Regions from separate parts of the Roseibium sp. Sym1 genome, predicted to be linked through region 3. Evidence: predicted binding sites of a transcription regulator. Region 3 holds the regulator's gene; each other region holds the start of a gene.

What was found. The regulator LexA, encoded in region 3, represses DNA repair genes until DNA is damaged. The targets are predictions, from matches to a motif close to TGTTCNNNNTGTGTTCNG.
Positions count from the first base shown of each region.
Region 1: a site for LexA is predicted at 2,250-2,267, ahead of uvrA (excinuclease ABC subunit UvrA). Genes of this name have one in related genera too.
Region 2: a site for LexA is predicted at 3,540-3,557, ahead of O6760_RS30730 (ImuA family protein). Genes of this name have one in related genera too.
Region 4: a site for LexA is predicted at 3,307-3,324, ahead of recA (recombinase RecA). Genes of this name have one in related genera too.

Region 1 is NZ_CP114786.1:5,160,252-5,166,234, forward strand. It holds gene O6760_RS24005 (L,D-transpeptidase family protein) at 1-260, opposite strand, end outside; gene O6760_RS24010 (hypothetical protein) at 804-1,280, shown strand; gene O6760_RS24015 (single-stranded DNA-binding protein) at 1,336-1,890, opposite strand; gene uvrA (excinuclease ABC subunit UvrA) at 2,480-5,389, shown strand; gene O6760_RS24025 (DUF1127 domain-containing protein) at 5,633-5,782, shown strand.
Region 2 is NZ_CP114787.1:14,517-20,499, reverse strand. It holds gene O6760_RS30740 (error-prone DNA polymerase) at 1-1,293, opposite strand, end outside; gene O6760_RS30735 (Y-family DNA polymerase) at 1,290-2,813, opposite strand; gene O6760_RS30730 (ImuA family protein) at 2,728-3,489, opposite strand; gene O6760_RS30725 (ATP-dependent helicase) at 3,673-5,742, shown strand; gene O6760_RS30720 (SOS response-associated peptidase) at 5,755-5,983, shown strand, end outside.
Region 3 is NZ_CP114786.1:4,778,023-4,784,005, reverse strand. It holds gene O6760_RS21860 (acyl-CoA synthetase) at 1-178, shown strand, start outside; gene O6760_RS21855 (hypothetical protein) at 175-1,050, shown strand; gene lexA (transcriptional repressor LexA) at 1,196-1,906, shown strand; gene O6760_RS21845 (ComEC/Rec2 family competence protein) at 1,926-4,334, opposite strand; gene gltX (glutamate--tRNA ligase) at 4,468-5,892, shown strand.
Region 4 is NZ_CP114786.1:4,116,784-4,122,766, forward strand. It holds gene O6760_RS18665 (DUF6161 domain-containing protein) at 1-46, shown strand, start outside; one part of gene O6760_RS18670 (IS3 family transposase) at 292-1,148, opposite strand; one part of gene O6760_RS18670 (IS3 family transposase) at 1,148-1,421, opposite strand; gene O6760_RS18675 (hypothetical protein) at 2,281-3,213, shown strand; gene recA (recombinase RecA) at 3,441-4,511, shown strand; gene alaS (alanine--tRNA ligase) at 4,794-5,983, shown strand, end outside.

The sequences.
Region 1 (5,983 bases), 380 kb from region 3:
TCCGACAGTTCCTCGAGCGATACCTGCTTCCAGCTGTCCGGCACGTAGTTCAGATAGCGTGGCGCGGATACCCTCGCCTTGCTGGCCTTTTGCCGGAGCTGCTCCTGCCGCAGACGTTCCTGTTCCCTGCGCTGATGTTCCGGATTGAACAGGCGTTGGAAAAAATTCTGGGCGCTGGCCGTTTCAACGGCGGTGAAACTGAAGCCGGTCGCCAGCACCGATGCCATAAGGCCGGCCTTCAGCGAATTTCCAAGGAACAATTTCGTTCGTCCTGCCAGCGCATGGCCCCGGACCCGCACGCCATGTTTGACTTCATCTGCTCGCATTGTCTCAACCCGAAATGTTTAAATCTTCTGGGGCCGGCCGCAGCGCCCGATGCAACCGGCTTTGTTCGTTCCCTGCCAGGAAAACCGTAGCCCGAACCACTTAGCCGGGCAATGTGTCACGCTGGTGCCGGCAAATTGGTTTCGTTGTCTGAAACCACGCCAACGCCCCGTTTGCAACTGGTTAATACTACATCAGGCCTGTGCAGTCGGTTAAGGGCACGTGTCTTGCACAGGTTTTGAATTCACTTTGGTGTGACGATAATGCCGCGCCTGTATAAGCCTATGGTAGAGACGAGGCAAACCCCTCCATCCTGAATTGCGCCTGGGCAGAAGCGCGCGCCGTGCCGGCTCGAAACAGTCGGATAAATGACCTGTTATTAGTGCCAATCCGCAACGCTGTGACGCGCATCACTCAGCAAGGTCAAAAGGCTTCCTAAACCGGTCTCTCGAAATGGTGAAACACCACCGGAGACCTTAATGCCGTTCCAATTCAATGTCGGAGACCATGTATCTCCGGTCCTGAAATACAAGAATTTCGACATCTCCCAATATACCCAGCTGAAATGGGCGCGCGGCAAGCTTTTCCGCATGGTCGGGAACAACCCGTCCTGCAACGCCTACTTCCGGACGCTGCCCATGGGGCGCAGCCTCACAAGCCTCATCAAAGACAGCGGCATCTGGGTGAATTACGGCCCGACCATTTCGCCGCTTCACGGCGAAATCCATATGCCGAGTGGCGAAATCGCGGTTGGTGACAGGGCCTTCAACATGGGCCGCTGGATGGTTTTGGCAACCATCATTCACGAACTGGCGCACTACAACGGCGCACCCATATCGGGCGGCGACACCAGTGCCGAGGAAGCCGTCTATCACTGCGGGCTCGGAACGTCCGAAGAGTATTTGCAAGGGATCGACGATCCACGCACGCCCTACGATCCGACGATCGGCGGGTGAAATGCACTCCGTGCGGTGGCGATTCCAGCCACCGCACCAATCAGGTAAAGTCCGATCAGAACGGAATTTCGTCGTCCATCGGCCCGCTGCCGCCACCGCCGGAAGGTCCGCCGAAGCCGCCGCTGCTTGATCCGCCGCCATAGCCTCCACCGCTGCTGCCTCCGCTGAATCCGCCACCGGATCCACCGCCGAAGCCGCCACCGCCCTGGCCTTCGTTGCCGTAGTCGGGCAGACCGCCACCGCCGCCGGCGCCCTCACCGCGGCCGTCCAGCATGGTCAGGTTGGAGTTGAACCCCTGCAAGACCACTTCGGTGGAGTACCGGTCCTGGCCGCTCTGGTCCTGCCATTTGCGGGTCTGCAACTGTCCCTCGAGATAGACCTTGGACCCTTTGCGCAGATAGCTTTCGGCAACCTTGCAGAGGCCTTCGTTGAAGATCACCACACGGTGCCATTCGGTTTTTTCCCGGCGCTCGCCGGTGTTGCGGTCGCGCCAGGATTCTGACGTTGCAATACGCAGGTTGGCGATGGGACGCCCGTCCTGCGTGCGGCGGATTTCCGGATCGGCACCCAGATTGCCGACCAAAATGACTTTGTTGACGCTGCCCGCCATTCTGCACTCCTGTTGTTCACGCGCGATGCTGCCATTGTTGAGACATCGGCCTTGCTTGGCCGTTCCATCGCGCTTCAAGCCATGCTGCTAGAAACCAGAACCCTAGCGGCCAGCCAACAGCTGCGCCTGCATTTTTCTGGCCCGGCACCCATTTTCCACAAGGCAGCGGGCCTGCTGCGGCCTATTGCCATGCATATTTTCCGCTCAAGCTGCACGACCTCCACCCGTGATTGCATCCGGTTACATTTTGCGCCGCTTTTGTTCCGACCGCCTGCACCGGCCTTGTCAGGAACGGGAGCCGGTCATTGCGGCGCGTTCCGGCGTCTCCGGCACTTTCCTACTGACGTATCGCAGCTTACCGTACTTGTTTTGTTCTTATCATTTCTGTAAAACCGATTCAATCAGCCAGAGCAGCCAGTGCCGTATTTTGAAGGCTACCGGAAAACGCCTTACTGGAAGCGGCGCGCTAAACTGCTATATCGGGGCAAACGGACAGATACGTGACGGGAAACTGCGCGCACGGCGTCGCGCGACCGGCAGCACGCGCATGAGGTCAGGAAGAACTGCAATGAACACATCCAAGGGCGCAATGCCGGATGAATCCTGGAAGGACGACCCCACCAAGATGCTCAGCATCCGCGGTGCGCGGGAACACAATCTGAAGGGCGTCGATCTCGACCTGCCCCGGAACAAGCTGATCGTGATGACGGGTCTTTCCGGGTCAGGCAAGTCCTCGCTTGCCTTCGACACGATCTATGCCGAGGGCCAGCGTCGCTACGTCGAGAGCCTGTCCGCTTATGCCCGCCAGTTCCTGGAGATGATGCAAAAGCCGGATGTCGACCAGATTGACGGTCTGTCTCCGGCGATCTCCATCGAGCAGAAGACAACCTCGCGCAACCCGCGTTCGACCGTCGGTACGGTGACCGAGATCTATGACTACATGCGGCTGCTGTTCGCGCGTGTCGGTATCCCCTATTCCCCGGCGACCGACCTGCCGATCGAAAGCCAGACCGTCAGCCAGATGGTCGACCGTGTTCTCGGCCTTGAGGATGGCGCCAGGCTCTATCTGCTCGCCCCGATGGTGCGCGGCCGCAAGGGAGAATATCGCAAGGAACTCGCCGAGCTCATGAAAAAGGGCTTCCAGCGCGTCAAGATCGACGGAACGTTCTACGAAATCGCGGACGCCCCTGCCCTCGACAAGAAATTCAAACACGACATCGATGTGGTCGTGGACCGTCTGGTCGTGCGCGACGATATCGCCGGCAGACTGGCGGATTCCCTGGAGACAGCACTCAAGCTGGCCGATGGCATCGCGATCGCGGAATTTGCCGACAAGACGGACGAGAACGGGGATCCGGAACGCCTGATCTTCTCGGAGAAATTTGCCTGTCCGGTGTCGGGTTTCACCATTGCGGAAATCGAACCCAGGCTGTTTTCCTTCAACAATCCGTTCGGCGCCTGCCCGACCTGCGACGGGCTCGGCACCACGCTTGCGTTCGAGGAGGACCTTGTCGTCCCGGATCATTCCCTGTCGCTGCGCGAAGGCGCCGTGTTGCCCTGGGCCAAGACAGGATCAACCTCGCCCTATTACGCCCAGACGCTCGAAGCCCTGTGCAGCCATTTCGACATTTCCATGGCAACGCCCTGGAAGGATCTTCCGTCGGAGGTTCAGGATGCGATCCTGCACGGTACCGGCAAGGCCAAGATCGAGTTCGTCTATGACGACGGCGTTCGCTCCTACCGGACGGAAAAGACCTTTGAAGGTGTCATCGGCAATATCGAGCGCCGCTGGCGTGAAACCGAATCCACCTGGGTGCGCGAGGAACTGGCGCGGTTCCAGTCCGACCATGCCTGTCCGGCCTGTAACGGCTTCCGCCTGAAACCCGAAGCCCTTGCCGTCAAGATCGCCAAGCATCACATCGGCCAGGTGACGGAATTCTCCATTCGCCAGGCCAGCGACTGGTTCGAGGCCCTTCCGGCCCAGCTGAACGACAAGCAGAGCGAGATCGCCGGACGGATCCTGAAGGAAATTCGCGAACGGCTCAAATTCCTCAACGATGTCGGTCTGGAATATCTGACGCTGTCTCGCGCCTCCGGAACGCTGTCGGGCGGTGAAAGCCAGCGCATCCGGCTGGCCTCCCAGATCGGGTCCGGCCTGACAGGCGTACTTTACGTTCTGGACGAGCCGTCTATCGGCCTACACCAGCGCGACAATGCCAGGCTGCTCGAAACGCTCAAGCACCTGCGCGATCTCGGCAACACGGTCATTGTGGTCGAACATGACGAGGATGCCGTCCTGACCGCCGACTACGTGGTGGATGTCGGTCCGGGCGCGGGTGTGCACGGCGGCGAAGTCATCGCCAAAGGCACGCCGTCGGAGATCATGGCCACGCCCGCATCGCTGACCGGGCAATACCTGTCGGGTGCCATGATGATTTCGCGCGCGGACGGCCGCCGCAAGATCAACAAGAAACGCCGGATTTCGGTCAAGGGCGCACGCGGCAACAACCTGAAGGACATTGACGTCGACGTGCCGCTGAGCACGTTCACCTGCGTGACAGGGGTGTCCGGTGGCGGCAAGTCCACCTTCCTGATCGACACGCTCTACAAGGCGGCGGCGCGCAGACTCAACGGTGCGCGCGACAATCCGGCACCGCACGACCGGATCGAGGGACTGGAAGTTCTCGACAAGGTGATTGACATCGACCAGTCGCCGATCGGGCGCACGCCGCGCTCCAACCCGGCCACCTATACCGGCGCCTTCACGCCGATCCGTGAATGGTTCGCAGGCATGCCGGAGGCCAAGGCGCGTGGGTATCAGCCGGGCCGGTTCTCGTTCAACGTCAAGGGCGGACGCTGCGAAGCCTGTCAGGGCGACGGTGTCATCAAGATCGAGATGCACTTCCTGCCCGACGTCTATGTCACCTGCGACGTCTGCAAGGGCAAGCGCTACAATCGTGAAACCCTGGAAGTCGAATTCAAGGGCAAGTCGATTGCCGATGTTCTCGACATGACGGTGGAAGAAGCCGCTGACTTCTTCTCCGCGGTACCGGCGGTGCGCGACAAGATGGAAACGCTGGCGCGCGTCGGGCTCGGCTATATCAAGGTCGGGCAGCAGGCCACGACCTTGTCCGGTGGCGAGGCGCAGCGGGTCAAGCTCGCCAAGGAACTGTCCAAGCGCTCGACGGGACGCACGCTCTATATCCTGGATGAACCAACCACCGGTCTGCATTTCCATGACGTGGCCAAGTTGCTCGACGTGCTGCATGAACTCGTCGACCAGGGCAACACGGTGCTGGTGATCGAGCACAATCTTGAAGTCATCAAGACGGCGGACTGGATTGTCGATCTCGGCCCGGAAGGCGGCGACGGCGGCGGAACAGTCGTCGCGGCCGGGCGTCCGGAGGATGTTGCCGAGGTGGCGGAAAGCTACACCGGCCAATTTCTGCAGGAACTTCTGCAGCGGCGTCCTCAGCGCACACCGGACGCGGCGGAATAGCACAAAGCAGCAGGCGCTTTCCCCAACGGCAGCATTCTATGTGCAGTGCACACTGAATGCTGCTGTTTGTTTTTACGGGTGTTTTTCGAATCACCTCGACCAGTCTGGATTTTCTTTGCTGCATTGCACCACGTGCATGACAGGCATGCAGAGATGGCACTTCTTTTAATTCGAGCGGTGAAATATATAGGTATCAACAACGGCGCGGAACGCTGAGGCGTTTCGGTTAATAAGGAAAACAAAATGTTTGACACAGTGCGCCAACGCTACAGCAACTGGGTAAGCTACCGCCGCGCGGTCGACGAACTGTCCCGCCTGTCCTCGCGTGAGCTTGCCGACCTCGGCATCAGCCGGAGCGATATCAAGTTTATCGCTCGCCGTCAGATCGGCTAACACATTTAGAGATCGCGTCCCTAGGCATCCTCCTCCCAGCCGACGGGCGTGTGACACGCAGGGCATCCTCCTCCCAGCCCTGTCACGTCGAAACGACGCCCGCCAGTACCTCCTCCCACTGGCGGGCGTTCGTTTGTCTGGCGCTTGATTTTCATTTGAACAGCACTTTCAGTCATGTCTCTAATCTACAGATGTATTCAT
Region 2 (5,983 bases), on a different replicon from region 3:
CTTGGTCAAATCCTCAGTCAGGCCGAGCGCCTTGCCGACATCGCGCAGCGCACCCTTGGAGCGGTAGCGGATAACGGTGGAACAGAGCGCAGCCCGTTCGCGCCCATAGGTCTGGTAGACCCACTGGATAACCTCCTCGCGGCGCTCATGCTCGAAATCGACATCGATATCAGGCGGCTCGCGCCGCTCCTCCGACACGAAACGTTCGAAGAGCAGGTCGTTGCGGTCGGGGTCGACGGAGGTGACACCGAGGACATAGCAGACGGCCGAATTGGCGGCCGATCCCCTGCCCTGGCAGAGAATATCCTTGGAGCGGGCGAAGCGCACGATCGCGTTCACGGTCAGGAAATACGGCGCGTAGTCCAGCTTCTCGATCAGCGCCAGCTCGTGATTGAGATTGGACCGCACCTTGTCGGGCAGGCCCTCGGGATAGCGCTCAGCCGCGCCCTCCCAGGTGAGCTTTTCGAGCGCCTGTTGCGGGGTCAGGTCGGGATAGAGCTTCTCCTCCGGATATTGATAGGCCAGCTCCTCGAGCGAGAACCTGCAGCGATCCGCAATCTCTGCGGTCCGAGCAAGCGCCTCCGGATACCGCTCGAACAGCCGGTGCATCTCTTCCGGCGGTTTCAAATAGCGGTCTGCGAAACGCTCCCGGCGATGGCCGAGTTCGTCGATGGTGACATTGTGCCGGATCGCCGTCACCACATCCTGCATGAGCTGCCGACCCACCTCGTGGAAGAGCACGTCATTGGTGACGACAGTCGGAACCCGTGCCGCGGCGGCCAGGTTCGAGAGCTGCCAGAGGCGGAGCTGATCGTTGGGACGCCGGCGCAATGTCAGCGCCACATAGGCGCGGTCGCCGAAGGCCTCCCGCAGCCGTCTCAGATGCAGCGCGCAGTCATCATCGGCGCGATCCGGCACGAGAACCGCGATCAGCCCCTCCCCGTAAACCACGAGGTCAGCCCATTCGAGGTAGCACTTGCCCTTCCCCGCGCGGCCTTTGCCGAGCGACAGCAGGCGGCAAAGCCGGGCATAGGCCGGCCGGTCGGTCGGATAGACCAGGACCGGCAGAGCATCGGCAAGGTCGAGGCGGCAGCCGACGACCAGCCGGACGCCTGTCTGCCGGGAGGCTTCGAGCGCCCGGACGACACCGGCCAGCGAGTTGCGGTCGACGACGCCAAGCGCCGCGATGCCAAGTTCGGCGGCGCGCGCGAAGAGCTCGTCGCAACTGCTGGCGCCGCGCAGAAACGAGAAATGCGTCGTGACCTGCAGCTCGACGTAGCGCGGCCCGGTCATCCGAAGATCCCGTGCAGGAACCAGCGTTGCGAACCGCTGTCCTCATGCTCGCCGTCTCCGGAGCGGAAGAGCCAGTAGCGTTCGCCCGCCTCGTCCTCGACCCGGAAATAATCCCGGACCGTCGTCAGTTCGGCATCGCGTTTCCACCATTCGCCACGGATGCGTTCCGGACCGTCGGCGCGGCGGACCCGGCGGCGCACGCCGCGCCATGTGAACCAGACGGGCGGATGGTCGGGAAGCAGCGCCATGGTCTCGACCGGCTCGGGCCGAGGCAGGAGGCGCGGCGGCCGCGGCCAGTCGCCCTCCCAGGTCAGCCCGGTTTCCGGCGCCAGCGGCGGAATGCGCGCCACGGACCGTTCCGGCACATCGCTTTGCACTGGTGTAAACCGGCAAAGCATCCGATCGCCGACCCGGTTGGCGAGCACATCGACGAGGTCGGAAACGTCCGCCTCGGGTTCCTCGACCAGGGAGGAGATCGTCTGCTTTTCACGAACCGGCTCGGTCTCGATGGCGACCAGCACCATGATCTCGATCCCGAACCCCGGATCGACGGTTTCCAGCTTGTCGCGGAAGAGCCGGGTCAGGCGTTTTGGATCGCGCACCGGCTGGGCCATGCCGGTGCGGATGAATTGCATCGTGTTGTCGACCCGGTGAAAGAGGAGATCGAGCCGCCGGGCCCCAAGCCCGGCTTTCTCGAGTTTAGCGCAAAGGGCATCGACCAGTTTGGCGATATAGCGGGCAATAGTTTCGGCGGCGCCGATCGGCTCCCCGAAGACCTTTCGCGCTTCGATCAGCTCCGGCGACCGGACGGGATCGACCGGCTCGGCGATCCGGCCGAGCGCCTGGTCCAGCCTTCGGCCGATCTCCGGGCCGAACCGCAGGGCCAGAGGCGCGCGCGGCCGCTTGAGGAGCTCGCCCACCGTCTCGAAACCGAGGGTGATCAGGCCGGACACCGTTCCGGGATCGAGCCGGAGCGCCTGCAGCGGCAGGGTCCGAAGCATGGCTTCACCCTCGCCGGGCGGAATGATGATGGCCGGCCGGGCGACAAACCGGGCCGCGGCATGGGCCGCGCCCCAGGTATCGGCGACCGCGGCGCGGGCTTCGACGCCGGAAGCGGCAAAACGCTTGATCATATCGGCAAGCATGGTCGCCTCTCCGCCATGCAGATGATCGGCGCCGGTCGTATCGATCATCAGCCCGTCCGGCGGGTCGGCCATGACGACAGGCGAAATCCGCTTCAGCGCCCAGAGCGCCAGCTTGGTCAGGCCCTCGGTCTCGGCGGCGGGATCAGAATCGGCAATGATCAGTCCCGGCACCAGAGCCTGCGCCTTGGTGACGGCCATGCCGATGCGCACGCCAAGCCGTTCGGCATTGGCATCAAGCGCGGTGATCAGACGGCGGCGGCCGGCCCGCCCGGCCATGACGAGCGGCGCATCAGCCGGAGGCGATGCGTCGCCCGATTTCCTTCTGAGGCGATCTGTGGGCCACCTCGGAAGGAAGAGCGAGACGACCCGTGTCATCACACGCCTCCACTTCAAAATCTGCACTTTCTCCGGCGCGGCATCGGATGAGTTCGACCAGCCAGCGGGCGCGGCCAAGACCGGGCACCGGCAAGGGCTGCGACGGCAGGACGGAGACCCGCCAGCGGCTGATGCTGGCGGTCGGTTGCCCGAAATCGCCGGCCTCGGTCTGCCGGCGCCACCGGCGCAGCGCCAGGCCGATCGTGTTGGAGCCCTCGGCAGCCAGTTGCAGGCGCCGCGAGGCGGTCATGGGCAGGCGCGCAGTTTCGGCGACGACGGCGCCGAGCCCGCCATGGCGAAGCCCTTCCTCGAAACAGGCGAGCAGCGCCTTTTCGTCGCCGGCCTCGACATGGATTACCCGGTCGGGCACGAGCCCGACCTGCGCGATCGCCGGCGCGAAAAGATCGGGCCGCGTGACCACCCAGAGCACCTTGCCCTTGGTGCGCGCCGCGATCCCGGCCGTAAACAGCGCGGCGGCCGCCCCATCCACGGCGCCATTGCCGCCGCCCGCCACCTCATGCAGACACCCAAGCCCCAGCCCTCCTCCCGGAAGCCTTCGGTCGATGTCTGTCAGCCCGAAGGGCAGAACCGGGCGCGCACGTCCCCCCGGACCTTCAAGATGCGCGATGCGCTCTCGAAGCTCGGAAATAGCGGGACTGACCGAATGGCTCGGCATGACGCGGAAAGGTCTCCTTTAAGGCTTTGCAACGGCGAAAATCTCCGGTATGTTCATTATTTGTTCTCTTTCCGGTTTTGAGTCAATCGGACTCTTTGATGGGCTCAGGCCACCTCGACCGGCAGAAAACGCCGATGCGTGGGACGCGCATCGTTGATTCCCAAGGGTTTGAGGCGGGACGGGATGAGCGCAGCGCATCTGGAAAAATTGAACGACAATCAGCGGGCCGCGGTCCTGCACGGCATCGATCTGCCCGATGGCGGCATCGGCGGGCCGTTGCTAATTATTGCCGGCGCAGGCTCCGGGAAAACCAATACACTCGCCCATCGGGTCGCCCAACTCGTGATTTCCGGAGCCGATCCGCGGCGCATTCTTTTGATGACCTTCTCCCGCCGCGCGGCCGCCGAAATGGGAAAACGGGTCGAGCGGATCTGCACGAAAGCACTTGGCGACAAGGCGGGGATCATGGCGGACGGGCTTGCCTGGTCGGGCACGTTCCACGGGATCGGGGCGCGGCTGCTCCGGGAATACGCCATCGAGCTCGGCCTCGATCCGCAGTTCACGATCCACGACCGCGAGGACTCCGCCGACCTGATGAACCTCGCCCGGCACGATTTGGGCTTCTCGAAAACCGAGAACCGGTTTCCCGCCAAGGGCACCTGTCTTTCGATCTATTCGCGCACCGTCAATGCCGAGGCGCCGCTGGATGAAATCCTCAGGGCGAACTTCCCCTGGTGTGCCGCGTGGGAGAAAGAGCTGAAGGACCTGTTCGCGGCCTATGTCGAGGCCAAGCAAATCCAGAACGTCCTCGATTATGATGACCTGCTGCTCTACTGGGCGCAGACCATGGGCGATCCGGTGCTTGCCGATGAGATCGGCGGATGCTGGGATCATGTCCTGGTCGACGAATATCAGGATACCAACCGCCTGCAGTCGTCGATCCTGATGGCGCTCAAGCTCGGCGGGCGCGGCCTGACGGTCGTCGGCGACGACGCACAGGCGATCTATTCGTTCCGCGCCGCCACGGTGCGCAACATCCTCGACTTCCCGAATGAATTCTCACCGAAGGCCGACGTGATCACGCTCGACCGCAATTACCGGTCAACGCAACCGATCCTCGCGGCCGCCCACGGCGTGATCGGTCTTGCCCAGGAGCGCTACACGAAAGACCTCTGGACGGAGCGCGCCTCCAATGAAAAGCCGCGCCTGGCGACAGTCCGCGACGAGGGCGATCAGGCGCGCTTCGTCGCCGACGAGGTGCTCGACAACCGCGAGGGCGGCATGCGGCTGAAAGACCAGGCCGTCCTGTTCCGGGCGAGCCATCACAGCGGCCCGCTGGAAGTGGAGCTGACCCGCCGTAACATTCCCTTCGTGAAATTCGGCGGCCTGAAGTTCCTCGATTCCGCCCATGTGAAGGACATGCTGGCAGCACTTCGCTTCGCCCAGAACATGCGCGATCGTGTGGCCGGCTTCCGGCTGATGCAGCTTTTGCCCGGTGTCGGCCCGGCCTCGGCGCAAACCGCTCTCGATGCCGTTAGCGAAACCGCGGATCCCGTCGAGACGCTCGCCGCCCTGCCCGCGCCGTCGCGTGCCGCAGCCGACTGGCCGGGTCTCGTCTCGTTGATCGCGGACCTCCGCACTGCCCAGATGGGCTGGCCGGCAGAGATCGGGCGGATCAGGGCGTGGTATGAGCCGCATCTGGAGCGCATTCATGAAGACTTCGAAATGCGCCGCGCGGACCTCCTGCAGCTTGAGGATATCGCCGCCGGCTATCCGTCGCGCGAGCGGTTTCTGACTGAGCTGACGCTCGACCCGCCGGATGCGACCTCCGGCCAGGCTGGCGTACCACTGCTCGATGAGGATTACCTGATCCTCTCCACCATCCATTCGGCCAAGGGGCAGGAGTGGCGCTCGGTGTTCGTCCTCAACACCGTCGACGGCTGCATTCCCTCCGATCTGGGGGTCGGCACGACCGACGAGATCGAGGAAGAAAGGCGACTGCTCTACGTGGCGATGACGCGGGCGAAGGACAGCCTCAACCTTGTCGTCCCGCAGCGTTTCTTCACGCATGGACAGTCTTCGACCGGCGACCGGCATGTCTATGCCTCGCGGACGCGGTTCATTCCCGCTATGTTGTTGCAGTTTTTCGAGAATAGGACCTGGCCGGTGGTCGCGCCGGGCCAGACAAGCAATGCCGGACCGCGGCAGATGCGCCTCGATGTGGGGGCGCGGATGCGCGGGATGTGGCGCTAACGGGAGAAGGATTTGTGCAATCTCTATAATCTGACGACGACACGGGACGCGGTTGTCGAGTTCACCAAGGCGATGGCCGACAAGGCAGGCTGGAACGAGCCTTCCTTGAACGTCTATCCAAACACCCTGGCGCCGATCGTCCGTGTTGGCGACGATGGCAATCGGGAGATCGTCAGCGCCACCTGGGGCATGCCGACGCCACCGGCCTTCGTCAAAGGCAAGGCCGATCGCGGGGTCACGA
Region 3 (5,983 bases):
CGCCGCGACCGCTCCCCCGCCGCCTCCCGAAGCCCTGTCGGAATTCCTGACAGGCCAGGTCGCCCGCTACAAGATGCCGGCGCGCTATCTGTTCATCGAGAAAATGCCGACCAGCGCCTATGGCAAGATCACCAAGAAGCTGGTGCGTGAGCACCTCGTCGATAAGGGGCTCCTGTGAGACGTCCCGCCCCGAAGAACCTGTCCGACATCCGCCATCCCGGCCCTTCCGCCAGCGATCGCACGCCTCATATACGCTGCCGGGCGGAGCCCTTTGCTCCGCGGCTTGAGAGCGCTGTTGACCTTGTCCCTGCCCTCGGCGCTCTTGCAAAATCGGACGGCTTCGGTTCCGCCGTGCTGGACCTGAGCGGGCTGGTGCTGGGTCCCTTCGACTATGTGATGCCGGACCGGGCGATCGATGACCGCCACGCGGCCTGGTACAGCGACACCCATTCCTCGGCTGGCGCAACGCTTCAAGCAGCCGTTGCGATCCTCGGCTGGCGGGAGGGCAGCTGGTTTGCCCATGTCCATGCCTTTTGGCACGAAAACGGCCGTGACCGCCTCGGTCACCTGTTGCCGGCAAGCCTGAAGGCGGGTGCGCCGGCGAAGCTGGAGGGGTACGGCCTCAAGGGTGCCGTCTTCAGGGCGGCGCCGGATCCGGAAACCGAATTCACACTGTTTCGCGTCCATCCTGACCCGGCAACAGCCTCGGCGAAGCCCGACAACGCCCTGATCACGACGCTCGCTCCCTTTGCGGACCTTCATGTCAGCGTTTCGGAACTCGCGGGCAAGCTCGATACAAAGGCCTATGACGTTCTTGGACTTGGCAGCCTTGCGGGCGCCGCTTTCCAGGATGATCGCCCCATGACCGGGCTCATATCGGAGATCCTGCTGCTTCCCGGCGCCGGAACCGGAGGTAAACCGGACCTGACACTTCCGGTTCGGTGCGTCGATCTCGACGGCAACCTTCACGCGGGCGCGCTCCTGCCTGGCAAGGCACCGACACTGGTGACATGTGAACTTCTGATCCGGAACAGCGGCGATACGACTTAGCTCGCTCTCGCTCTGACGTTCTACCGGTTGCGATACCACCGCGGGATTAGAACAGTAAGAGAACATTTACCCTTGCAGAACACAATGGGAACAGGTACCATGTTCTTGATTTGTACCAACCCATTTCGCGGTAGGGGATGCCGATATGTTGACGCGCAAGCAGTACGAACTGCTCATGTTCATTCACGAAAGACTCAAAGAAACCGGTGTTCCACCGTCTTTCGATGAAATGAAGGACGCGCTGGATCTCAGGTCCAAGTCCGGCATTCACCGGCTGATCACCGCCCTTGAAGAGCGTGGCTTCATCCGCCGGCTGCCCAACCGGGCCCGCGCCATGGAGGTGGTCCGCCTGCCCGATTCGATCGCTCCCGGCCTCGGCGCACCGCGTCCACGCGGAAGTTTCTCGCCGGAAGTCATCGAAGGCTCGCTCGGAAAACCCGAAGCCTCCAAGGCCGTCGAGGAACCGGTTTCCGCCGGAGCGGAGATTCCCGTCATGGGTCGCATTGCCGCCGGCGTGCCCATCGAAGCCATCCAGACCCACAGCCATTCGATCACGGTGCCGCCGGAACTGCTCGGCAAGGGGGAACATTACGCCCTCGAGGTGCGCGGTGATTCCATGATCGAGGCCGGCATCCTTGACGGGGACACCGTGCTGATCCGCCGGACCGACAGCGCGGATAGCGGTGATATCGTGGTTGCGCTCGTCGACGAGGAAGAGGCAACGCTGAAGCGCTTGCGCAAGAAAGGCGCGTCCATCGCACTGGAGGCCGCCAATCCGGCCTATGAGACGCGCATCTTCGGTCCCGGCCGCGTTCGCGTTCAGGGACGGCTTGTGGCCCTCTTCCGGCAGTACTGACCGGGGCTGGCGCTTGACCTTACTCGTCGCGGATCGCAGAGCGCAGGCTTTGACGCGTGACGGAGCCAGGCCTGTGCCATGGGCGCGGTGGATCCGGTATGGCAAAGACCATGCGCTCGATAGCCGGCTTGAACCTGCGAACCGTTTCGCTTGAGCCTGACCTGTCTTCGCTCGCCGGGACAGCATCAGGCGGGTCGGGTCCGGTTTCCCTGTGCTTCAACCAGATGGACACCGCGCCACGCATCGACCGCAGTTTCTGATCGATGATGAGGCCGGCGCCACAGGCACCCGGAGCGATTAGATCGCTTACGATGATATCGGCATAGCGGCAATCGGCTTCCAGCGCCTCCAGCCTGCGCGGAACCGCAATGACCAGTGGGCCGTCCACCGGCTCCGGGCCATCGTGATCCGAGGCAATCCGGTGGGCCCTGACAACGCAACCTTCCCGGTCACATTGCCTTTGGGGTGATGTCATCTTGCGCGATTTGATCGCATCTCCCGACACGCCTTCAACCTGGAACCAGAGATCATTCACAAACGAGTTGGTTCTGCCCGCAAAACGCAGTTGCCCGCCCGCGTCGCGGGCGGCAAGGCGATTTCCCGAAGCTGAAATCTGCACATCGGGCGGACGAGACTGGCCTGCCAGATACAATCCGGCGACGAGCGGCAGCACCGCCGCGAACCGCTTGCGCCCCGGAAGAAGAAGCCCGGAAAACAGGGCCGCCATCAGCAGAGACGCCGCGCCGCCATCCAGTTTCCCGAACGCGCCGTTGCCCGCATCAAGCCCGGCGGTGAAATGTGCAATCTTCAACAGAAGCGAAACGCCCTGGGACATCACCCACAACGGGCCGGCGGCCAGGCCAAACGGCATCAGGGCGAGCGCCAGAACGCCCATCGGCATGACGAGAAGTGAGAAAACCGGCATGCCGAGCATGTTGCCGATCAGGCCGTAAGGCGCCACCCGCCCGAAATGATGTGCCCCGATGATCCCGGTGGCCAGGCCGGCGACCAGGGCCGTAACAAAAAGTCCAGCCGCCCACCGGCCGGCAAATCGCAGCAGCCCGGCAGCAACACCTTGTTGTTCCGGCCGGATGTCCAGGCCACGTTCACGGCGGCGCCAGAGATCGTAGACCGCCACCAGGCAGATCACCGCCGCGAAAGACATCTGAAACCCGGGAAAGAACAGCCGCTCCGGCGCCAGCACAAGCAGGACCAGCCCCGCCAGGGCGACGCTGCGCAGCGTCAATCCGCGGCGGCCGACCAATATCCCGAGAAAGACAAGCGCAATCATCAGGAACGACCGCTGCGTCGCCACGCCCGCACCGGAGAGCAGCAGGTAGACAACTGCGGCGGCAAGCGCAGCGAGCGCCGCCCATTTATGGGTCGGCCAGCGCAGCGGAAGCGAAGGAACAAGCGCCAGCAGCAACAGTGCGGCGCCGTAGGTACCTCCGGAAAAAAGCGCCATGTGCAGACCGGAAATGGCCAGGATATGCGCCAGCCCGGCGGCGCGCAGATCTTCCTCCTGTGCTTCGCCGATACCGCCTCGGTCACCAACCAGTACGGCGACAATCAGGGCTGCCTCGGGTCCCTCTTCCAGACTGCCGCGAACACGCTCGGCAAGATGCCTGCGCAGCTGAGCAACCAGGGCTGCGGCCTGCAAGCCGGACGCTTCCCGGGCAGGGCCGAGGTTCTCCGGCGGCCCGAAACTGAAGCCAGTGGCACCGATGCGCGAGAAATAGGCCCGGAAGGAAAAGTCGTAGCCACCGGGATGAACCGGTCCCGGCGGTGGAAACAACCGCGTCCTCATGCGCACGCGATCACCGACCCCTGCGTCACTTCCTCTAGGAACGCGCAAGCGAACCCTTTCGGGAAAACCGCGCCGGGAGGCCGTATGCCCATTGACGGTCTCGACCGCCAGGACGAGCCGGCCTTGTTTCGGACCGCCCTGCCACTCCAGCACCTGCCCGGTCAGCTCGGCATTCATGGGCTCGGCCAGCCTGGGCGCATCAACACCTGCCGTCCGCATGGCCCCGGCAGCGCATCCGCACAGGAAGGCAAGCAGGAGCAGGACCTGCCACCCGGCGGCTCCCTGTCGGCGAAATGCGGCAAGCGCGCCCAGCACCGTTCCGCACAGGACAAGTGCCAAGGCGATCCATGACGGCTCCACCGGCAGAATGACATAGACCGCAATCCCCGCGGCAAAGGCGAAGGCGCACCACAACAGGCCCTGCTCGTCCCGGAACCGGTCCTCGTCCGCAGATGCCGACGACAGGGCGGCGGAGCGCTTTAACAGCAGGCCGGCCAGCGACACGGAGCGCTTCATCGGCCTGGAGGAAAACTCGTGGGCTATTTCGGAATTTTGTGCCTCGAGGGTAACCGTTTCCGGACGGTTGTCATTGTCGGTCGAAGGATATGCCCCCGCTGCCAACACTTCTCCTCATTGCCGCGCACGAGAATCGGGCGCGCAGCCTATTTAGCCGCGCCGATGCCTGTGCTAAGACCGCGCCACCAATCAGGCGCTTTCAGCGCCGCCATTCTGACAGAGACTTTCAAAAAGCACCATGGCACAAGACATCGTCACGCGTTTCGCTCCGTCCCCGACCGGTTTCCTGCACATTGGCGGCGCCCGCACCGCCCTGTTCAACTGGCTCTTTTCAAAGCACTTCGGCGGCAAGATGTTGCTGCGTATCGAGGACACGGACCGGGCCCGCTCGACACAGGAAGCGGTCGACGCCATCCTGGACGGCCTGACCTGGCTCGGTCTCGACTGGGACGGTGACCCGATCTCGCAATTCGCACGGGTCGACCGGCACAAGGAAGTTGTCGACCAGATGCTCGCCGACGGCACCGCCTACCGCTGCTACTCCACGCCGGAAGAACTCGACGCCATGCGCGAGAAGGCCCGTGCCGAAGGCAAACCGCCGCGCTATGACGGCACATGGCGGGACAAGGATGCCTCGCAGGCACCTGCCGGCGTCGATCCGGTCATCCGCATCAAGGCGCCCCAGGAAGGCGAGACCGTGGTTGATGACATGGTCCAGGGCCGCGTGGTAATCCCGAACAAGGATCTCGACGACTTCGTGCTGATGCGGTCCGACGGCACACCGACCTACATGCTCGCAGTGGTCGTCGACGACCACGACATGGGCGTCACGCATATCATCCGGGGTGTCGATCACCTCACCAACGCCGCCCGGCAGACCCTGATCTTCAAGGCCCTCGGCTGGGACGTTCCGGCCATGGCGCATATTCCGCTGATCCACGGTCCGGACGGTGCGAAACTGTCCAAGCGCCACGGGGCCACCGGAGCAGAAACCTACCGGGCCATGGGTTACCTGCCGCAGGCGATGCGCAACTATCTCGCGCGTCTCGGCTGGAGTCATGGCGACGAGGAAATCATTTCCCTTGAAGACATGATCAAGTGGTTCGGCATGGATGCCGTCGGCCAGTCCGCCGCGCGCTTTGACTTCAAGAAGCTGGAAAACCTCAACGGTCACTACATGCGCGCGACGGATGACGCGGAGCTGCTGGATCACTGGAAGATCTACCTCGCCCACGCCGACAACGGTGAAGCGGTGCTTAGCTGGATGACCACCCCTGCCAACGAGCAGGTGGCCCTCGCTGCGCTGCCCGGCCTGAAGGAGCGCGCCAAGACCCTGGTGGAACTTACCGAGAGCGCTTCCTATCTGTGGCGCCAGCGGCCGCTCGATACGGACGAGAAGGCCCAGAAGATCCTGGACGATGACGCCAGGGCCATCCTTGGCGACCTTCACGGCGTGTTGTCCGGCATCTCCGACTGGGTGGCAGAACCGCTTGAAACGGCTGTAAAGGCTTATGCGGAGCAAAAGGAACTGAAGCTCGGCAAGGTCGCCCAGCCGCTTCGCGCCGCCTTGACCGGCCGCGGTACTTCTCCCGGCATCTATGATGTGCTGATCGCACTCGGACGCGAGGAATCCCTGGCCCGGATCAAGGATCAGGCCGCCTGACCGCCTCACGCAAACCGCTGCCCGTTGCGCACTTTTGCCTGCATCGGGCAGCCCCGAAGCCGACGAAAACCTTCTTTGACCAAAGCGTTAT
Region 4 (5,983 bases), 660 kb from region 3:
GATTGGTATGATCAAAAAGGAAATTGTCGGAGAAAGAAAAGAATAAATCTCAGTAAAAAGTTCTGATCACACGCATTAGAATACTAGGGAAAGACTTAAGGTTGTGTGCTCAATTGTTTGCCGTCAAATAGGAAAAGCAACGCGCATCATTTATGAACGTTCGCTCCATTTGGCATTACTATGCCTTCGTACTTTCGTGATACACGGATGCTCCCCATCATTCAAACTGTGAAGTGGTCCCACCTTTTCGGATAGCTAAGCGGCTGATCTAAGGTGTATCCTGGTTGGTTTTCATGCCGCCAATTTCTGATCCAGACCGAGCCAGTATGCCTCCCTTGGCGTTCTGCGTTCAAGGGAGGAATGGGGCCGCTTGGTGTTGTAGAATGCCATCCAGTTTTTGACGACCCTTCGGGCTTGGAAGCCGTCAGTGATCTCTTCGAGATAGATCGCCTCCTGCTTCAGGCTCCGCCACAGCCGTTCGATAAAAATGTTGTCCAGATAGCGGCCACGCCCATCCATTGAGATGCGCACGCCTGCCTCGGTCAGCGTCGTGATCCAGGCCGATCCCGTAAACTGAGATCCTTGATCTGTGTTCATGATCTCCGGCGGGCCATATTTGGCGATGGCTTCGTTCAGGGCATCGACGCAGAAGTCGGCGTGCATCGTATTCGATAGCCGCCAGCTCAGGACCTTGCGCGACGCCCAATCCATGATAGCCACGAGATACAGGAAGCCATTCCTGACCGGCGCGAAGGTGATGTCGGCGCACCAGACCTGGTTCGGACGGTCGATCTGCATGCCGCGAAGCAAATACGGGAAGACCGGATGCCGCGGGTGCGGCTGACTGGTTCTGGGACGTTTGTAGATTGCCTCCAGCCCCATCCGCGCCATCAATCGCCTGACGCGATGACGGCCTATGACAACGCCCTCCCGGCGCAGATAGGCTACGATCTGGCGGCTGCCGAAGAACGGATACTTGGTGAACACCCGGTCGATCTCTTTCATCATCGCCAACGTGTCCGCGTCGATCCCGACCGGCGCGTAGTACAACGCGGATCGGCTGAGCCGCACCAGCTTGCATTGCTGGCTGATACTGAGCTGCGGGTGGTCCCGTTTGATCATCGCGCGTTTCTTCTCGGGGCTCACCGCTTCAGCCCTTCGGACAAAAAATCGTTCTCGACCGCCAGCCTTCCGATCTTGGCGTGTAGTTCCTTGATCTCGGCTTCGGTCGGCCCCTCTGGCTTGCCGCCACGGGCAAACACATCAGCCATCCCCTCGACGGCTTGGCGTTTCCACGTGCTGACCTGGTTCGGATGCACCTGGTGCTTCGCCGCGATCTCCTGGATCGTCTTGTCGCCACGCAGCGCTTCCAGCGCCACCTTCGCCTTAAACTGGTCCGTAAATTTCCGGCGCTTCGCCATTCTCGTATCCCTTCAAAGGTTTGGGATACACCTTAGCCGACTGTCCAGTTTTCCGGGACCACTTAAGTTGACAACCCCAACGCAGATAATCTCGAATGTAAGCCGATCAATATTCCTAGCGGAAAACAAACTGATGGCCAGAACAGTTCCGGGGAGAGAGTGCGGTGATTGCACGGTTTGCTGCGAGATAACGCGCATTCGGACGCCGGAGTTGGTCAAACCCACGGGAGTGATTTGTCCTCATTGTGACCGAGATAGTGGATGCACGGTCTATGATGCAAGACCAGCGCCTTGCCGCGGCTATGAATGTGGATGGAAGGTTTGGGAGCATTTGCCAGACATATGGCGGCCAAATCAGTGCGGTTTCCTCCTTGACATCGAAGCAGGAACAAAAATCACTGTTCACATCAAAGCATTTAGGGAAGCTCGGGATTTGGAGCGCGAGGACTTAGCTTCGTTTTTGGGTGCCTGGATTGAGGGTGGTTGTTCGATATATCTATCCACCATGGGTGGTCCTGGGGTGTTGCAATCTTTGTTAGAGATCACCGACACACTCAGGGCTCCGGTGCATGCTCGAGATTTGGATGGTGTCTACAAGGCCATTAGAAGCGAATTTGCATATCTTGAGAAACACCATGTTTGGGAAAACGATCCAGAAGTATTGCACTCATCAATAACTTGATGCGTTCGGCTGAAATTGAGAGCCTTTACAAGGCGGCTTGAGGGGCTGTTTAAACCCCGTTTAGAGGCGCGGATAATTCGGTGTTTGAGATGCAAGGTATGTGGCCGTCCGGCCGGGCAAATCACCCTGCAACCCAGATGAGATGGACCATACAGGAATTGGTCGGAAGGCGCCGTCATGATTGAATTAAATGTATTTTGGCCGGTGTATAAGCAACTCGAAAGCCGCGCAGTAAGGCTCACTGAGGACATCCATGTCTGCGACGATCAACTCGAAGTTTATTCATCCACGATAGCCGATATCGTAATTCGATGCGGTGTGGAATTAGAGGCGATTGTCAAAGAATTGTACGTCTCGAAAACTTCTGGGGTGGTGTCGCAAGAGGTTGAAAAGAGTGACGTGGATCATTTGCGCTTCGACGATCTATTAAAGGCGCTTCGAAGCAATTGGCACCTGGACAAAAAGGTCGTGTACATCAGCCACTACAGTTGCTTTCAGTCACAAAAAGTATTGTACCCCTTTCTTAAGGATACGCCCCGCACAGGCAAATCTGGGCAGACGTTCGCCTGGAACAACGCTTATCAAAACCTAAAACACGATCGTCAAAAATATCTCTCATCGGGCTGCCTGCGAAATATGTTTTCTGCACTAGCAGCAACATACTTACTCAACCTTTATCTAAAGGACGAAACACTCCTACTTGGCCATGACTGCTCGCCAAGTGCAGTTGATTCTGCGATGGGATCGGAACTGTTTTCCATTGAAGTCGCACGAGATCGTGGTTGGGACAGCAGTGGAGATCCGAATATTCCTGAGAACTATGAGGCATGCGCTGTGGTCGTTACATCGACCGAAGAGACAAGAAAAAAGGCGTTTTCAGCTTTTTCAGCGGCGCAAGCAGAAGCTCACCAATTTTCTATGGGCGAGGTCTTGGTTGCGGTGACAAAAGACCAAGAGTTAACCGAAGCAAAATTGAGGGACACCCATATCTCCAGCATGAGAAAGGCGTTTGCAAATCCAGCCCACTTGGTGGGAGACGCGATGAAGTCGCTTGAGTACGAGGCGAGAATGAACAAGCATAATTTGATGAAGAACGTGGGTGCCAACTGAAGTCGCACGATTCGCCAAACGAAGTTGCGCGCCACAGAATCACGACATGTTCCGTTTCGTGTTGACGCTAGGTCAGTTTTAAGGCGCGTTCATGAGAACATATTGGAAACAAACGCGCATTTCCATTTGAATACCAATCGGTTTTGGCGACTTGAAAAATGAGAACAAAAAGTGTACAAAAGCCTGCATTGAAACAGCGCGTCCATCGTGGAATAAGGAGCGTGAGCATGTCGCAAAGTACCCTTCGTCTCGTAGAAAGCAGCCAGATGGACAAGACAAAAGCGCTTGATGCAGCGCTCAGCCAAATCGAACGCGCCTTCGGCAAGGGCTCCATCATGAAGATGGGCCAGGGCCAGGCCGTCGAGGTTCAATCCGTCTCGACCGGATCGCTCGGTCTGGATATCGCCCTGGGCATCGGCGGGTTGCCGCGCGGCCGCATCGTCGAGATCTACGGGCCGGAATCGTCTGGCAAGACGACGCTTGCGCTGCACACGGTTGCCGAGGCCCAGAAAGAGGGCGGTATCTGTGCCTTTGTCGATGCCGAACACGCGCTCGACCCGATTTACGCCCGCAAGCTCGGGGTCAATATCGACGACCTCCTGATCTCCCAGCCCGACGCCGGGGAACAGGCTCTGGAAATCGCCGACACGCTGGTGCGGTCCGGCGCCATCGACGTGCTGGTGATCGATTCCGTTGCCGCCCTGACGCCGAAGGCCGAGCTGGAAGGCGAGATGGGCGACAGCCTGCCGGGCATGCAGGCCCGCCTGATGAGCCAGGCACTGCGCAAGCTGACCGCGTCGATTTCCAAGTCGAAATGCATGGTGATCTTCATCAACCAGATCCGCATGAAGATCGGTGTGATGTTCGGCTCGCCGGAAACCACGACCGGCGGCAACGCCCTCAAGTTCTATGCCTCCGTCCGCCTCGACATCCGCCGCATCGGTGCGATCAAGGACCGGGACGAGGTCGTCGGCAACCAGACCCGCGTCAAGGTGGTCAAGAACAAGCTTGCACCGCCGTTCCGTCAGGTCGAGTTCGACATCATCTACGGCGAAGGGGTGTCCAAGACCGGCGAGCTGATCGACCTCGGGGTCAAGGGCAACATTGTCGAGAAATCCGGCGCCTGGTTCTCCTATAACAGCCAGCGCCTCGGCCAGGGGCGCGAGAATTCCAAGCAGTTCCTGAAAGACAATCCGGAAATCGCCGACGAGATCGAACTGGCGATCCGCCAGAACGCCGGCCTGATCGCGGAGGCAATCATCGATCCGGAGGGCGATTCCCAGGACGCGGACGAATAAGACCGGGTCATTCCAGACCCTTGCGGCTCCGGACACTTGTCCGGCCTTCCCTGAAGCCTTCTTCCGTTCGCGGGAGAAGGCTTCTGCGTATGGGGACACGTTGGCCCGCCCCGACCGGCAATTCCGCGGAATTCGGCACGGGTGACAGCGTGCAACCGCTGGACAGGGTTGGAGGTCAAAGTTAAAAGGCTGTTCCGGCCGGGACCGACGATGTCGTGCGCGGCCTTTTAAAGACTTTCAACCGGCCCGCCGAGACGGGCTACGGACCGATGCGAGACCCGAATGACCGGCGTAAATGAAATCCGCTCCGCCTTCCTGGACTATTTCAATAAGAACGGACACGAAGTGGTCGAATCCGGACCGCTGGTGCCACGCAACGATCCGACGCTGATGTTCGCGAATGCGGGCATGAACCAGTTCAAGAACGTCTTCACCGGGCTGGAAAAGCGCGATTATTCGCGCGCGGTGACTTCGCAGAAATGCGTGCGCGCAGGCGGCAAGCACAACGACCTCGACAATGTCGGCTACACCGCCCGCCACCACACGTTCTTCGAGATGCTCGGCAACTTTTCCTTCGGCGACTATTTCAAGGACCGGGCGATCGAGCTTGCCTGGAACCTCGTCACCGGCGAGTTCGGCCTGCCGAAGGACAAGCTGCTGGTGACGGTCTATGCCGAGGACGACCAGGCCTTCGATCTGTGGAAGAAGATCGCCGGGCTCAGCGAGGACAGGATCATCCGCATCCCGACCTCGGACAATTTCTGGTCGATGGGCGACACCGGCCCCTGCGGGCCGTGTTCGGAGATCTTCTACGATCACGGCGAGCACATCTGGGGCGGACCTCCGGGAACGCCGGAAGAGGACGGTGACCGGTTCATCGAGATCTGGAACCTGGTTTTCATGCAATACGAGCAGACGCCGGAAGCGCGGCTCGACCTGCCGCGGCCGTCGATCGACACGGGCATGGGCATCGAGCGCATCGCCGCCGTCATGCAGGGCGTGCACAACAACTACGACATCGATCTCTTCAAGGCGCTGATCGCCGCCTCCGAAAACGCCACGGGCGTCGACGCGGAAGGCGATGCGCTTGGCAGCCACCGCGTGATCGCCGATCACCTGCGCTCCACCAGCTTCCTGATCGCCGACGGCGTGCTGCCGTCCAACGAGGGCAGGGGATACGTGCTGCGCCGGATCATGCGCCGCGGCATGCGCCACGCCCACCTGCTCGGCGCCGCCGAACCGCTGATGCACAAGCTGGTGCCGGCGCTGGTGCGCGAGATGGGCCGCGCCTATCCGGAGCTTGGCCGCGCCGAAGACCTGATCACCGAAACGCTGAAACTTGAGGAAACCCGTTTCCGCAAGACGCTGGAACGCGGCCTTGGCCTGCTCGACAGCGCCACGGAAGACCTTGCCGCCGGCGGCCAGCTGGACGGCGAGACCGCCTTCAAGCTCTACGACACCTACGGCTTTCC